3 regions of the Variovorax sp. 22077 genome follow, and region 3 is predicted to be linked to each of the others. Evidence: predicted binding sites of a transcription regulator. Region 3 holds the regulator's gene; each other region holds the start of a gene.
The links. Region 3 encodes LexA, which represses DNA repair genes until DNA is damaged. Its sites were predicted from a motif close to ACTGTATNNNNATACAGT; they were not measured.

Region 1 (4,298 bases), on a different contig from region 3:
GCCAGGCCGCCCACGCTGCCCATGGTGGCGAAGAGCGGAACGATGACGATGGCGCAGATCAGCCCCTCGATGAACACCAGCAGCGTGCCGCCGACGAAGAGCGAGGTCGCCACCCAAGGCGCCCAGATGTAGTAGCCCCAGCTGCGGCGCTCGATGCGCTCGGCCATGTACACCGTGACCGCGCCGCACACGGCGGGCACGAAGTAAACGAAGGAGGCCAGCATGGCCGAGTAGGGCTTGCCGGGCGCGCTGCTGAAGAACAGGCGCAGCACGAGCGCGACCGCCGCGCCGATGGCCATCGGCCAGAACCAGCCGAAGGGCATGCCGCGAACGGGCCTGGGCTGTGCTTCTTCGTTCGGCGCGGGCTGCGGCTGGTTGGGGGGCAGCTCGGCGAGCCTGCTGTCGTCGGAGTCGTTCTGCATGGAAGGCTCTTCTCCTCTGTCTGTACGTCTGTCTTGTTTGTGTTGCTGTCGGGCCCTCAGTCGGCGCGGCGGGTGGCGGTGACGATGCAGTAGTCGAAGTCGCGCCAGAACATGCCCAGCGCCAGGGCGCAGTAGCTCGCCACGATGTGCTTGCGCCGCCACGGGCTGAGCCTGCCGCGTGCCTTCCAGAGCTCGGCCAGCGTGAAGCGGGTGGCCAGCACCGGGATGTGCAGCGCGCTCGGCGCCACGCGCCAGCGCAGCGACTTCACCTCGACATCCTCGAAGCCATGGGCATGCAGCGCAGCCACGAAGTCTTCGCGCACGGCCAGCGTGGGCACGGCCCAGCTGTCGGCCCACAGGCGGTGCAGCCAGCCAGCGATGCCGCCGGGCTTGCGTCGAAGCAGGAAGCCGTCGACCACCGCGAGGCGCGCGCCGGGCTTCAGCAGGCGCGCAACTTCGCGGACGAAGTCGGCCTTGTCGGTGCCGGCGGCATAGCAGGCGCTTTCGAGCGCCCATGCGCCGTCGGCCTGGGCGGCGGGCAGGCCGGTGCGGGTGTAGTCGGCCTCGATGTGGGCCATGCGGTGTGCCACGCCCGCGGCGGCGTCGAGCTTCGCGGCGATGCGGTTCTGCACGGCCACGTTGGTCACGGTGACGGCATAGAGCGACGCATGGTCGCCGACCAGCGTGCGCGCGGTGGCGCCGGCGCCGCAGCCCATGTCGATCACGCATCGGTGGATGTCGCCGCCCGAGAGTGCGGCGTCGATGCGCAGCGCACGGCCGACCATGCGGTTCATCTCGACCAGCATGCCTTCGCGGCGCAGCGGGTTCAGGCCCGCGCGCCAGAAGCCGAAGTGCATGTTGTAGCTGGGGCTCCAGGCGCTGTAGTCGGTTGCTACCTCGGTGAAGTAGTCCTGGGTGTCTTCGGGGGTGAGAGTGTTCTCGGAGTGGCTGCGCGCGCGAGTCTCGTGCGGCAGGCGGAAGTCGGGCTGGAATACGGTCGGCATGGCGGTTTCCTCGGATGGTCGTTTCTTCTTCAGATGCGGCAGTTGCCGTCATTGCAGGACGGCGCGACGCGCCCCGCCAGCCTCGCGGCCAGCCAGCGTGGAATGCGGTAGCGGTTGCGCGCCAGCAGCGCATAGGCGCGATCGGCCAGCGGCGCGACCAGCGGCAGGTCGAGCAGCACGCCGCCGCTGGACAGGCCCACCGCCGCGCGGCAGATGCGGATCGCCGGCACGCCGACGTGCACACGGCCTTCGGCGTCGACGACGTGGATGGCGGCCATCAGCGCCTCGCGCGGTGCAGGGCCGCTTGTGAAATCGGCTGGCGAGCAGTCGACCAGATTCAGCCGGCCCGCCGTATCGCGTGCCTTGAGCGCGCCCATTTCGGCGGAGCAGATCGCGCAGCTCGCATCGAAATAGATCGTCAGAGGGGGGACTGGAACGGTGGTGTGGCTCATGTTGTTCCTTGTTATCGATATTTCTGTTAAAACAGAAATTGACGGGCAAAAAAAGAGACCTCAGATCATGGGAAGGCTGGCGTGGTGCGCGTCCGGGTCTTCGCCCTTGCCCGCGCCCTTGCCGCCTTGCGACGAATCGCCGCGCACGAACTTCTGCACGCTCGCGCCGAGCGTCAGCACCTTGTCGAGCGTGCCAGGCGACAGCCGCAGCATTTCGTCGGCCCAGGTGGCGAGCTTTTCCATGAGCTCCATCGTCGAGCGGATGCGGTCCTGCGCATCGGCGGGCTCTTTCTGGAAGTCGGGGCTGGCCACGAGCTCGCGCAGCACGCGCACCGTGGGGTCGAACTCGCGCTCCTTGCGCTCGCGAACGACGGTGCGGAACAGCTCCCACACGTCGACGCTGGTCTCGAAGTAGTCGCGCCGGTCGCCCAGTGTGTGGGTCACGCGGACCAGGTTCCAGGCCTGCAGCTCCTTCAAGCTGTTGCTGATGTTGGAGCGGGCCACGCCGAGGGTTTCGCACAGCTCTTCGGCGTTCATGGGCTTGCCGTGGGCGAAGAGCAGGGCATGGATCTGCGAGACGGTGCGGTTCACGCCCCACAGCGAGCCCATTTCGCCCCAGTGCAGGACGAACTTGCGTTGGATGTCGGTGAGTTCCATGGCGCCGAGTTTAGGATTCTCGAAATTTCTGTCAAGACAGAAATTAAAAATTCGGCAGCGACGGTGAATCGGTGGAATACTGTATGAATAAACAGTTAATCGAGTTGCCAAGGAATCGCCGACCATGCCAGCCGCCTTCATTCCCATCCACGCCATCAAGGGCCGCGGCGCGGCCACGCACATCGCGCACCGCTTCTCCAAGGACGAGCGCAACGCCTTCGACGACGGCTGGGGCACGCTGGAGGAAGGCGCGGCCGAAGCCGAGGAGCTCCAGCCCATCGCCACCGAGGTGCGCTTCGAGGACGTGAAGTCGGCGCTCAACGAGAACGACTCGCCCGACATCTACTTCGACCGCTCGATCAACCCGTACCGGGGATGCGAGCACGGCTGCATCTACTGCTTCGCGCGTCCGACCCACAGCTACCTCAACCTGTCGCCCGGCCTCGACTTCGAGACCAAGCTGATCGCCAAGCGCAACATCGTCGAGGTGCTGCGCGCCGAACTCGGGCGCCGCAGCTATCGCCCGAACTACATCGCCATCGGCACCGCCACCGACTGCTACCAGCCCATCGAGCGCGAGCTGCGGCTCACGCGCTCGGTGATCGAGCTGCTGAGCGAGGCGCGGCATCCGTTCGCGCTGGTCACCAAGTCGAGCGCCGTCGAGCGCGACCTCGACCTGATCGCGCCCATGGCGGCCGACCATCTGGCGGCCGTGTACGTCACCGTGACCACGCTCGACGGCGACCTCGCCCGCAAGCTGGAGCCCCGCGCGGCCGCACCGCACCGCCGGCTGCGCACCATCCGCGCGCTCACCGAGGCCGGCGTGCCGGTGGGAGTGAGCGTGGCGCCGCAGATTCCCTTCGTCACCGAAGACATGGAGCAGGTACTCGAGGCCGCCTGGGAGGCGGGCGCGCGCAGCGCCTTCTATACGGTGGTGCGGCTGCCCTGGGAGGTGGCGCCGCTCTTCAAGGAGTGGCTGGCGCTGCACTACCCGCAGCGCGCCGACCGCATCATGGCGCGCATCCGCGAGATGCGCGGCGGCAAGGACTACGACGCCGACTTCGCCACCCGCATGAAGGGCTCGGGCCTGTGGGCCGACCTGATCCACCAGCGCTTCCAGAAGGCCGCGAACCGCCTGGGCTACAACCGCGAGCGCATCCCGCTCGATCTTTCCGCGTTCCGGCCGCCGGGGGCTGCGGGGCAGGGCAGCCTGTTCTAGAGGTGCACAATCCGGGGCTTGTCGACCACCCCGCAGCGCACCCGGTACGCCCGGCATGCGCGCAGAGCCTCCAGCCCCAGAGGGCGCATGCGAATCCACGAACTGAAAGAGCGGCTGCGAAAAGCCGGAGCCGGCCCCAGCCACGAACAGCGCATCCTGCGGCTGTGGTCCCACGCCCTGCCCAGGAACAGCGGCAGGCGCCTGCCCGCGAGCTTCTTTCCCGCGCCGCTGATGGAGGCGCTGCCTGCCATCGAGGCCGAGCTGGCGGGGCTGGCGCGCGTGGTCGCGGCGCATCCGGGTGCCGATGGCTCTGAGAGGCTGCTGGTGGCCCTCGCCGACGGCCAGACCGTCGAAAGCGTGCTGCTGCCGCGCGACGGGCTCTGCGTCTCGTCGCAGGTGGGCTGCGCGGTCGGCTGCCAGTTCTGCATGACGGGCCGCGACGGCCTGCTGCGCCAGGTCGGAAGCGCCGAGATCATTGCCCAGGTCGCGCTCGCGCGCATGCGCAGGCCGGTGCGCAAGGTGGTGTTCATGGGCATGGGCGAGC
Region 2 (4,298 bases), 360 kb from region 3:
TCCAGCGCACGCGCGCCGCGCTGGCGGGCACGCAGCCAGAACTGCAGCGAGGTCAGCAGCCGATTGGCCGACCACATGAGTTCGGGCGCGGTCTCGGCCAGCGCCGGCAGCTCCAGCTTCTGCTCGAACACGTCGGGCAGCGTGAGCCATGAATGGCTTTCGGGGCGCAGGCCCCAGGCGATGTCGAGCGCCTCGCGAAGACCGGTGCCGAAGCGCCGCGTGAGGCCGCCGCGCGGCAGCGCAGCCACATCGCCCCAGCTGCGGCAACCCAGGCGCGCGAGCAGGTCGAGGTGCTCATGGGCGGCGGTCAAGGTGTCCAGCGGCAGGCCGGCGGGCATCTCCTTCGGCCGTTTCTCGTCGCGGGCGAACAGGCGCAGCCGCGCCAGTGCGATCAGGCTGGTGGCGCCCTGTGCGCCCAGCATGCGCGCGTCGGGCACGGGGTTGTCGGCCAGCAGCAGGCGCATCAGCGTCATGCGCCCGCCCCAGAGGCGCTCGCAGGCGGAGACTTCGAGCATCAGGGCTTCGTCGAGCCAGGCGACGTGGGGCGTGTACTTCAGGGCCCACCAGCCCAGGGACTCGGGCGTGGGCATCGCCGCCAGGGCTTCGGGCGTGTCGGTCGTACCGGCTTCAGGCAACCACCGCAAGGCGATCCAGTGCATCCGGGCCTCCTTTCCATGCGTCGATGCGCACCACCGTGGCCGAGGCTGCCGGCTCGCCCGCAGGGGCCACACCCTGCTGCTGCAGGCGCAGCTTGCGCCGCAGCCGGGCGGCGGCCAGCAGCGCGGTCATGCGCTCGTTGCGCGCCGGCAGCATCACCGGCGCGGCCAGCGGCGGGCCTCGGCGCTTGAGGATGTGCAGTTCGATCTGCGACACGTCGGCTTCGCTGCGGTCGGCCTGGATGCGCAGCCGCGCGGGCGATGCCGACAGCGCCACCGACTCGGGCCGGCACACGAAGAGCAGCACCTCGTGCTGCGCGGCCGCCAGCTGCAGCCGACGCAGCTCGCCCACGCGCGCCTGCGGCAGCCAGGCCACGACGGCGGACACGTCGGCGCAGCGCAGCGCCTGTTCGCAGGCCCACAGCCGCGCGGCCGGGGCCTCGCTGCGCACCCACATCAGCGCCTCCACCGGCAGCCCCTGCGCCGCGAGCGAGGCGCCGCAGGGCTCGTAGGGCGCGCCGATCAGCACCACCGGCCCGCCCCGGGTGGCCACCGCCTGTGCCAGCGCCGGCAGCAGCAGCCGCCAGACATGGGCCTCCGGCGCGGGCAGCAGCAGTTCCGTCATCGCACCGACCGGCCAGCCGCCGCCCGGCAGCTCGGCGTCGAGCGCCGCATGGCCGGTGGCGACGACCTGAGCGTCGGCCAGGCCGAGTTCGTCGGCGTGCCAGACGCCACGGCCCGCGGCAGCGGAAAAGGAATCGAGGAAAGGAAGGCCCATGGTGATGACTGTTAACTGTATTTTCATACAGTATTTCGCAGCCTACAACAGGAACGCCGCTTTCCCTGTTTTTCTTCTTTACAGCCGACTTTCACATTCCCGATGCTCATGCGAAGGCGCCAAAAAGTCGTTTGAGCCCAAGGCGCTGCCTCGCTCCAATGGACCCATCCAAAGGAGCCATTGCATGACCACCCAGAGCACCGTCACCGCAGGCCTGAACTACCTCCAGCCTTCCGCCCTGCGCCCCTTCAGCTACACCTTCCAGCCGCCGCCAGACACGCCTTGGGAAAGCGGCAGCTACGAACTGCGCCCCATGCCGATCGCCGACGCGCGCACCGCCGCCACGCCGCCCGACATCGAGCGCGAGGGTTTCGTGCTGCGCGACGCGCCCACGGCAGTACGCGACTTCCTCGACGACGCGGAGGTCACCGCCGTCTACCACCGCGAGGTGGCCGAGCTGGCACTGGCCGTCACCGGCGGCGCACGCGCCTTCGTGTTCGACCACCTGGTGCGCCGGCGCGAGGCCGACCGCACCGCTTTAAGCTTCGGCCGCCGCGCGACCGACGGCCGGGCCGCCGCCAACGGCCGCATCCACAACGACTACACCGAGGAATCCGGCCGCCGCAGGCTCGCACTGGTGCTGACCGATCCCGAAGAAGCCGCGGCCGTGCGGCGCTACTGCATCGTCAATGTCTGGCGCTCGATCAAGGGGCCGGTGCTCGACACGCCGCTGGCCGTGTGCGACGCGCGCTCCGTGATGGCGAAGGACCTGGTCAGCGCCGAGGTGCGCTATCCGCGCCGCACCGGCGAGATCTACCTGGCGACGCATTCGCCCACGCACCGCTGGTCGTACTTCTCCGCGATGGACCGGCACGAGGCGCTGGTCTTCAAGCAGTACGACTCGCAGCTCGGCGGCGTCTCGCGCTACACCCCGCACGCTGCCTTCGACCATCCCGAAACGCCTGCCGACGCGCCGCTGCGCGAGAGCATCGAGGCCCGTTGCCTGGTGGTGTTCGAATGAGCGCCGCCATCGAGTTCTGGTTCGACTTCGGCAGCAACTACAGCTACCTGAGCACCATGCGCATCGAGGCCGAAGCCGCCGCGCACGGCATCGCCGTCCGCTGGCGGCCCTTCCTGCTGGGGCCGATCTTCCGCTCCTTCGGCTGGGAGTCGTCGCCCTTCGTGCTGCAGAAGGAAAAGGGCGACTACACCTGGAAGGACATGGCCCGCCAGTGCCGCAAGTACGGCCTGCCGTGGCAGCGGCCGAGCCACTTTCCGCGCTCTGCCGTGCTGCCGCTTCGCATCGCGCTGGTGGGCGCCTCGCAGCCGTGGATGGGCGAGTTCTGCCGCCGCACCATGTCGATGAACTTCGCCGAGGACCGCGACATCGATTCGCCCCAGGCCATGCACGAGCTGCTGGGCTCCCTTGGCCTGCCGGCGCACCGCGTCATCGAAGAGGCGCTGTCGGACGCCAACAAGCTGCGGCTGCGGCGGCAGACCGAGACGGCGGCCGAGAAAGGCATCTTCGGCGCGCCCACCTTCTTCGTGGACGACGAGATGTTCTGGGGCAACGACCGGCTCGACGAGGCGATCGCGTTCTGCAAGGCGCAGGCCTCAGCCGACTGACGACCTTCGCGCCTCGTCCACCAGCCATTCGGCGACATGGCGAACGTCCTCGCGCGGCGACTCCTCGGCCTGGATCAGCCAGTAGGCGTGGCCCGAAGGCTGCGCCGGCGAGGGCGCCGCGATGCGCACCAGCCTGCTGTCGTCGAGCAGCGGCTGGATCAGCTCCAGCCGCCCCAGCGCCACGCCCTGCCCGGCCAGTGCGGCCTGGATCAGCTGGTCGTACTGGTTGAAGTGCAGCACCGCCTGCGGCTTCGCGTCGGCCCAGCCCACCGACGCGAGCCAGTCCTTCCACTGCAGCCAGGGGTGCTGTGGATCGTCGAAGGCCAGAAGGCACTGGCCGGACAGCACACCGGGCCCATCGAGCGAGCGCAGCCCGAGCGAGGGATGCGCCACCGGTGCCACCGTCTCCCCGAAGAGCCGCACCGCGCCGGCCGGCGCCAGCGCGGGCGTGGTGTATCGGATGGCCAGGTCGATGCCGTCGTTGCGCAGGTCGGCCAGCCGGTTGTTGGAGGACACGCGCACGTCCACGCCCGGATGCAGCTTCTGCACCCTGCCCAGCCGCGGCAGCAGCCACAGCCCGGTCATGCCGATGCTCGCGCTCAGCGTCACGGGGCGCTGCTCGCCTGACCGGCTGATGCCGCCCATCACGTCCTGCAGTTGCTGCACCGCGCCGTCGGCGCTGCGAAAGAGCCGCTCGCCCTCGGGCGTGAACGAGATCGAGCGGTGCCCGCGCACCAGCAGCGCCACGCCGAGCTGCGATTCGAGCGCGTGGATCTGCTTGCTGACCGCCGACTGCGTGAGGCACAGGTCATGCGCCGCGAGCGAGATGCTCATGCGCCGGCCCACCGCGACGAAACCCCGCACCAGGTCCAGAGAGGGCATGCGAAGCAGGGAGAGTGGCATTCCCATGGTGAATATGAGGCAGCGAAAAGGCGGATTGGAGCACAGGGTGGGGCATCGCGCCCGGCGCCGCGCCGCCGGATACTGGGCCGGATGCCACCCCGGAACGACTTTCCAGCCCTCACCCGCGCCGAGTTGCTGCGCCTGGGCGTCGCGCTGTGCGCCGGCGCCGCGCTACCGGCCCTTGCCCAAACCCAGTCCAAGCCCACGATGAACACCCGCCCCATCCCCTCCACCAAGGAAGCGCTGCCCGTCATCGGCTGCGGCACCTGGATCGGCTTCGACCAGCGCCCCGGCAGCGAGGAATACGCGCGCCTGCCAGGCGTGCTCGATGCCCT
Region 3 (4,298 bases):
GCCCAGGCGGCGATGAGCACCGCCGCCCACGAGATCGACTCGGTCGGCGACTTCATGAATCCCAACGTGGTGAAGGTCGTGCTCGACGCTCAGGGCGACGCGATGTATTTCAGCCGCGCGCCCATTCCATGGTGGCGCGACGGCTCGGCCAATGGTGCCGCACCCACGGTGCTGCCTGCAGCCCCTGCCCCGCTGCGCCACATCGGCATCTACGGGTACCGCGCGGGCTTCGTACGGCGCTTTCCTTCCCTGCCGCCTTCCCCCGTGGAGGCGACGGAAGCGCTCGAACAGCTGCGCGCCCTGTGGCACGGCCATCGCATCGCGGTGCACGTGAGTGACGCTGCCCCGGGGCCCGGCATCGACACGCCCGAGGACCTGGCACGCGTCCGTGCGGTCTTCGCGGCCGCCGGGCACTGAGCCTTCGCGTCCTTCCGGCTGCAAGTAGCGGGATTTCCCGAAGGGCACGCATGCTATCCTCGAAGCAACTCCGCCCAGCCCAGCCATGGGGCCGAAGCTCGGCGCGACACAAGATCTAAGAACCGTCCGAGGACACCATGAGACTAATTTTGCTGGGCGCGCCCGGGGCGGGCAAAGGCACGCAAGCGGCCTTCATTTGCCAGAAATACAGCATTCCCCAGATTTCCACGGGCGACATGCTGCGCGCAGCCGTCAAGGCCGGCACGCCGCTCGGACTGCAGGCCAAGGCGGTCATGGACGCCGGCGCTCTGGTCAGCGACGACCTGATCATCAACCTCGTAAAGGAACGCATCGCGCAGCCCGACTGTGCCAGCGGCTTCCTGTTCGACGGTTTTCCTCGCACCATCCCCCAGGCCGACGCCATGAAGGCGGCAGGCGTCAAGCTCGACTACGTGCTCGAGATCGACGTGCCCTTCAGCGACATCATCGAGCGCATGAGCGGCCGCCGTTCGCATCCGGCTTCGGGCCGCACCTACCACGTCAAGTTCAATCCACCCAAGGTGGAAGGCAAGGACGACGTGACCGGCGAGGACCTGATCCAGCGCGAGGACGACAAGGAAGAAACCGTTCGCAAGCGGCTCGACGTGTACAGCCAGCAGACGCGTCCGCTGGTCGACTACTACTCGGCCTGGGCCAAGGCCGATCCGGCCGCCGCGCCGAAATACCGCGCCATCAAGGGCGTGGGCACGGTCGACGAGATCACCCAGCGTGCCTTGGCCGCGCTGAGCAGCTGATCGAAACATCGACCGAGCATCCGACCCGCACCGAACCGCCCCTCCAGAGGGGCGGTTCTGCTTTCAGCCCAGCAACTCGAGCACCAGGGCGATTCGGGCCTTCACGGGCGTCAGCTCGCCCGCATCGCGAAGCAGGTCGCCCGTCTTCGGCAGGATGCGCCCGTTCGAGCAGCGCGTCGCGCGGAGCACTGCGATACCCGCATCCTGCGCCTTGAACGCGGCAGCTTCCAGCGCATGGTGCAAGGTGCCGTTGCCGGTGGTCGCCAGCACCAGTCCGCGCAGAGGGTCCGGTCCGCCCGCCTGAAGCAGTGCTTCGACCACGGCGCCGCTGGCGCCGGCGTGGCTCATCACGATCTCCACCCTTGGCCATTGCAGCTCGGCCGCTTCGAAGAGCTTCGCGACCGACATTCCGCCACCCTGCGGCCACGGCCGGACAAGGCGCAGTTCGCCCTCCTCCACATAGCCCACGGGCCCCGCATCGCCCGAAGCGAAAGCGTCGAGGCGGTAGGTGTGGACCTTCTGAATGTCGACGCCGGAATGGATCGCACCGGCGCACACCACCGTCACGCCGCTCGCACCCCGGGTCGCGGCGACACCGATGGCGTCGCGCACGTTCTGGGGGCCGTCAGGCGACAGTGCGGTGGCCGGGCGCATCGCGCAGGTCAGCACCACCGGTTTGGAGGAGGCGAGCACCGAGTGCAGGAAGAAGGCCGTCTCCTCGATCGTGTCGGTGCCGTGGGTGATCACCACGCCTGCCACGTCGGGCTGCGCCAGCCAGTGCGCGCAGCGCCTGGCCAGTTGCTGCCAGATGGCGAAGGACATGTCCTTGCTGTCGACCTGCGCAACCTGCTCGGCCTCCAGCGTCACGCCTGCGGGCGCCTCGATGTCACCGAGCAGGTCGGCCACGCTCACCTGCGCGGCCGTGTAGCCGATGTTGTCGTCACTGCTGGCGGCGCGGCCCGCGATGGTGCCGCCGGTGCCCAAAACCACGACCCGACGTGGCAGCCCGGACGAAGAGGAATTGACCATGGCTTGTCAACTTCTAAAAACTGGTTAAAAATACAGGCACTGGATATCCAACCAGTGCCGCAAGGAACCACACATGCAGTTCGCCGTGAAGCTTACAGCCCGCCAGCAGCAGATCCTGGACCTCATCCAGAGTGCCATCGCCCGTACAGGTGCGCCGCCCACGCGCGCCGAAATCGCCAATGAACTCGGGTTCAAGTCCGCCAACGCCGCCGAAGAACACCTGCAGGCACTGGCTCGCAAGGGCGTCATCGAGCTGGTCAGCGGCACCTCGCGCGGCATCCGCCTCAAGGGCGACGCGCTGCGCTCTCTCAACGAAACGCGCCATCGCGAAGGCAACCAGTTCTCGCTCTCGCTGCCCGGAATGGCCCAGCTGGCGCTGCCGCTGATCGGTCGCGTCGCAGCCGGCTCGCCCATCCTGGCCCAGGAGCACGTCGACCAGACCTACTACGTCGAGAACACGCTGTTCCAGCGCCAGCCCGACTACCTGCTCAAGGTGCGCGGCATGTCGATGCGCGACGCCGGCATCATGGACGGCGACCTGCTCGCGGTACAGGCCACCAAGGAAGCACGCAACGGCCAGATCGTGGTCGCGCGCCTCGGCGACGAAGTAACGGTCAAGCGCCTGAAGCGCAACAAGCAGGTCATCGAGCTGCACGCCGAGAACCCCGACTACCCGACCATCATCGTGCAGCCCGGCGAGCCCTTCGAGATCGAGGGCCTCGCGGTCGGCCTCATCCGCAACACCATGCTGATGTAGGCCGCGGCTGCCTGCTTTCCAGAGCAACAGCACCCCATCCGGCAGCGACAGGTGGCGGGCGTATGGCGAAGCTTCTTCGCCATCACCCTGTCGCAGCCGACTCAAGAAATCCTGCCTGTGTTCAACCTCATACTTTCTTGGAGTTCACATGGGAATCGCCCTCCTCGCCATCGCCGACATCTGGATGCCGCTGCAATCGCTGGCCAATCGACTGATGCCGGCGCGCCGCCCCTCCCGCCGCGGGGACCATCTCGACACCGCCGAATCTTCGGCTGGCCTGCGCTACGTGGCGGTTCGCCCTGCCTGTACCGCCCGCAGCAGCGGTACCACGCCATCCGAATCGGCCGCTCAGGCACGCCCTCTTCGCGTCGTCCGCGTGGTCGATGGCAAGGGACAGCAACGCGGCAACAACCGCATGGTGATCTCCGGCCGCATGGCCGACGTGTGCGCCGAACTCGACCGGCTGGCCGCCCTGGAAGCCGCCGAGACCATGGCCGCCGCGCCTCGCTCGACGCGACTGCATTGAGCCTGAACCGAGCCCTTTAGCGGGCTCCTGACGCCCTGCGATCGGCTGCGGGGCGGGTATCCAAACGTTTGCCAGCGCGACATTCCAATGCTGCGAGGCACAATGGCGTGCCATGAACATTGTGATCCTCGACGATTACCAGGACGCCGTACGCAAGCTGCGCTGCGCTTCCAAGCTGGACGCATACGCGGCCAAGGTCTATACCAACACGGTGAAGGGCATTGGACAGTTGTCGGTTCGCCTCAAGGACGCCGACGTGATCGTGCTGATCCGCGAACGCACCCAGATCTCGCGCCAGCTGATCGAAAAGCTCCCGAAGCTCAAGCTCATTTCCCAGACCGGGCGCGTGGCCGGGCACATCGACGTCGCGGCCTGCACCGAGCGGGGCGTGGCGGTGGCAGAGGGCTCCGGCTCTCCCCAGGCGCCCGCCGAGCTCACCTGGGCGCTCATCATGGCGGCCATGCGCCGGCTGCCGCAGTACATCAGCAACCTCAAACATGGCGCCTGGCAGCAGTCGGGCCTGAAGTCGGCCTCCATGCCGCCCAACTTCGGCATCGGCTCGGTGCTCAAGGGCAAGACGCTGTGCATCTGGGGCTACGGGCGCATCGGCCAACTGGTCGCGCGCTACGGACAGGCTTTCGGCATGCAGGTCGTGATCTGGGGCCGTGAAGCCAGCTGCGCCAAGGCGCGTTCCGACGGTTTCCAGGTGGCCCAGAGCCGCCATGAATTCTTCGCCGCTGCCGACGTGCTGTCGGTCCACCTGCGGCTCAACGAA

Region 1: a site for LexA is predicted at 2,614-2,631, ahead of ACTJLF_RS18310 (PA0069 family radical SAM protein). Genes of this name have one in related genera too.
Region 2: a site for LexA is predicted at 1,449-1,466, ahead of imuA (translesion DNA synthesis-associated protein ImuA). Genes of this name have one in related genera too.

What each region holds. Positions count from the first base shown of each region.
Region 1 is NZ_JBQEQC010000012.1:42,065-46,362, forward strand. It holds gene ACTJLF_RS18290 (SRPBCC family protein) at 1-422, opposite strand, end outside; gene ACTJLF_RS18295 (SAM-dependent methyltransferase) at 479-1,426, opposite strand; gene ACTJLF_RS18300 (thiol-disulfide oxidoreductase DCC family protein) at 1,456-1,878, opposite strand; gene ACTJLF_RS18305 (GbsR/MarR family transcriptional regulator) at 1,939-2,535, opposite strand; gene ACTJLF_RS18310 (PA0069 family radical SAM protein) at 2,660-3,754, shown strand; gene ACTJLF_RS18315 (RNA methyltransferase) at 3,842-4,298, shown strand, end outside.
Region 2 is NZ_JBQEQC010000002.1:366,564-370,861, forward strand. It holds gene ACTJLF_RS04210 (Y-family DNA polymerase) at 1-659, opposite strand, end outside; gene imuA (translesion DNA synthesis-associated protein ImuA) at 628-1,434, opposite strand; gene ACTJLF_RS04220 (CmcJ/NvfI family oxidoreductase) at 1,619-2,455, shown strand; gene ACTJLF_RS04225 (2-hydroxychromene-2-carboxylate isomerase) at 2,452-3,060, shown strand; gene ACTJLF_RS04230 (LysR substrate-binding domain-containing protein) at 3,049-3,963, opposite strand; gene ACTJLF_RS04235 (aldo/keto reductase) at 4,054-4,298, shown strand, end outside.
Region 3 is NZ_JBQEQC010000002.1:4,492-8,789, forward strand. It holds gene kdsB (3-deoxy-manno-octulosonate cytidylyltransferase) at 1-417, shown strand, start outside; gene adk (adenylate kinase) at 555-1,211, shown strand; gene ACTJLF_RS02500 (asparaginase) at 1,275-2,240, opposite strand; gene lexA (transcriptional repressor LexA) at 2,314-2,997, shown strand; gene ACTJLF_RS02510 (hypothetical protein) at 3,146-3,523, shown strand; gene ACTJLF_RS02515 (D-2-hydroxyacid dehydrogenase family protein) at 3,636-4,298, shown strand, end outside.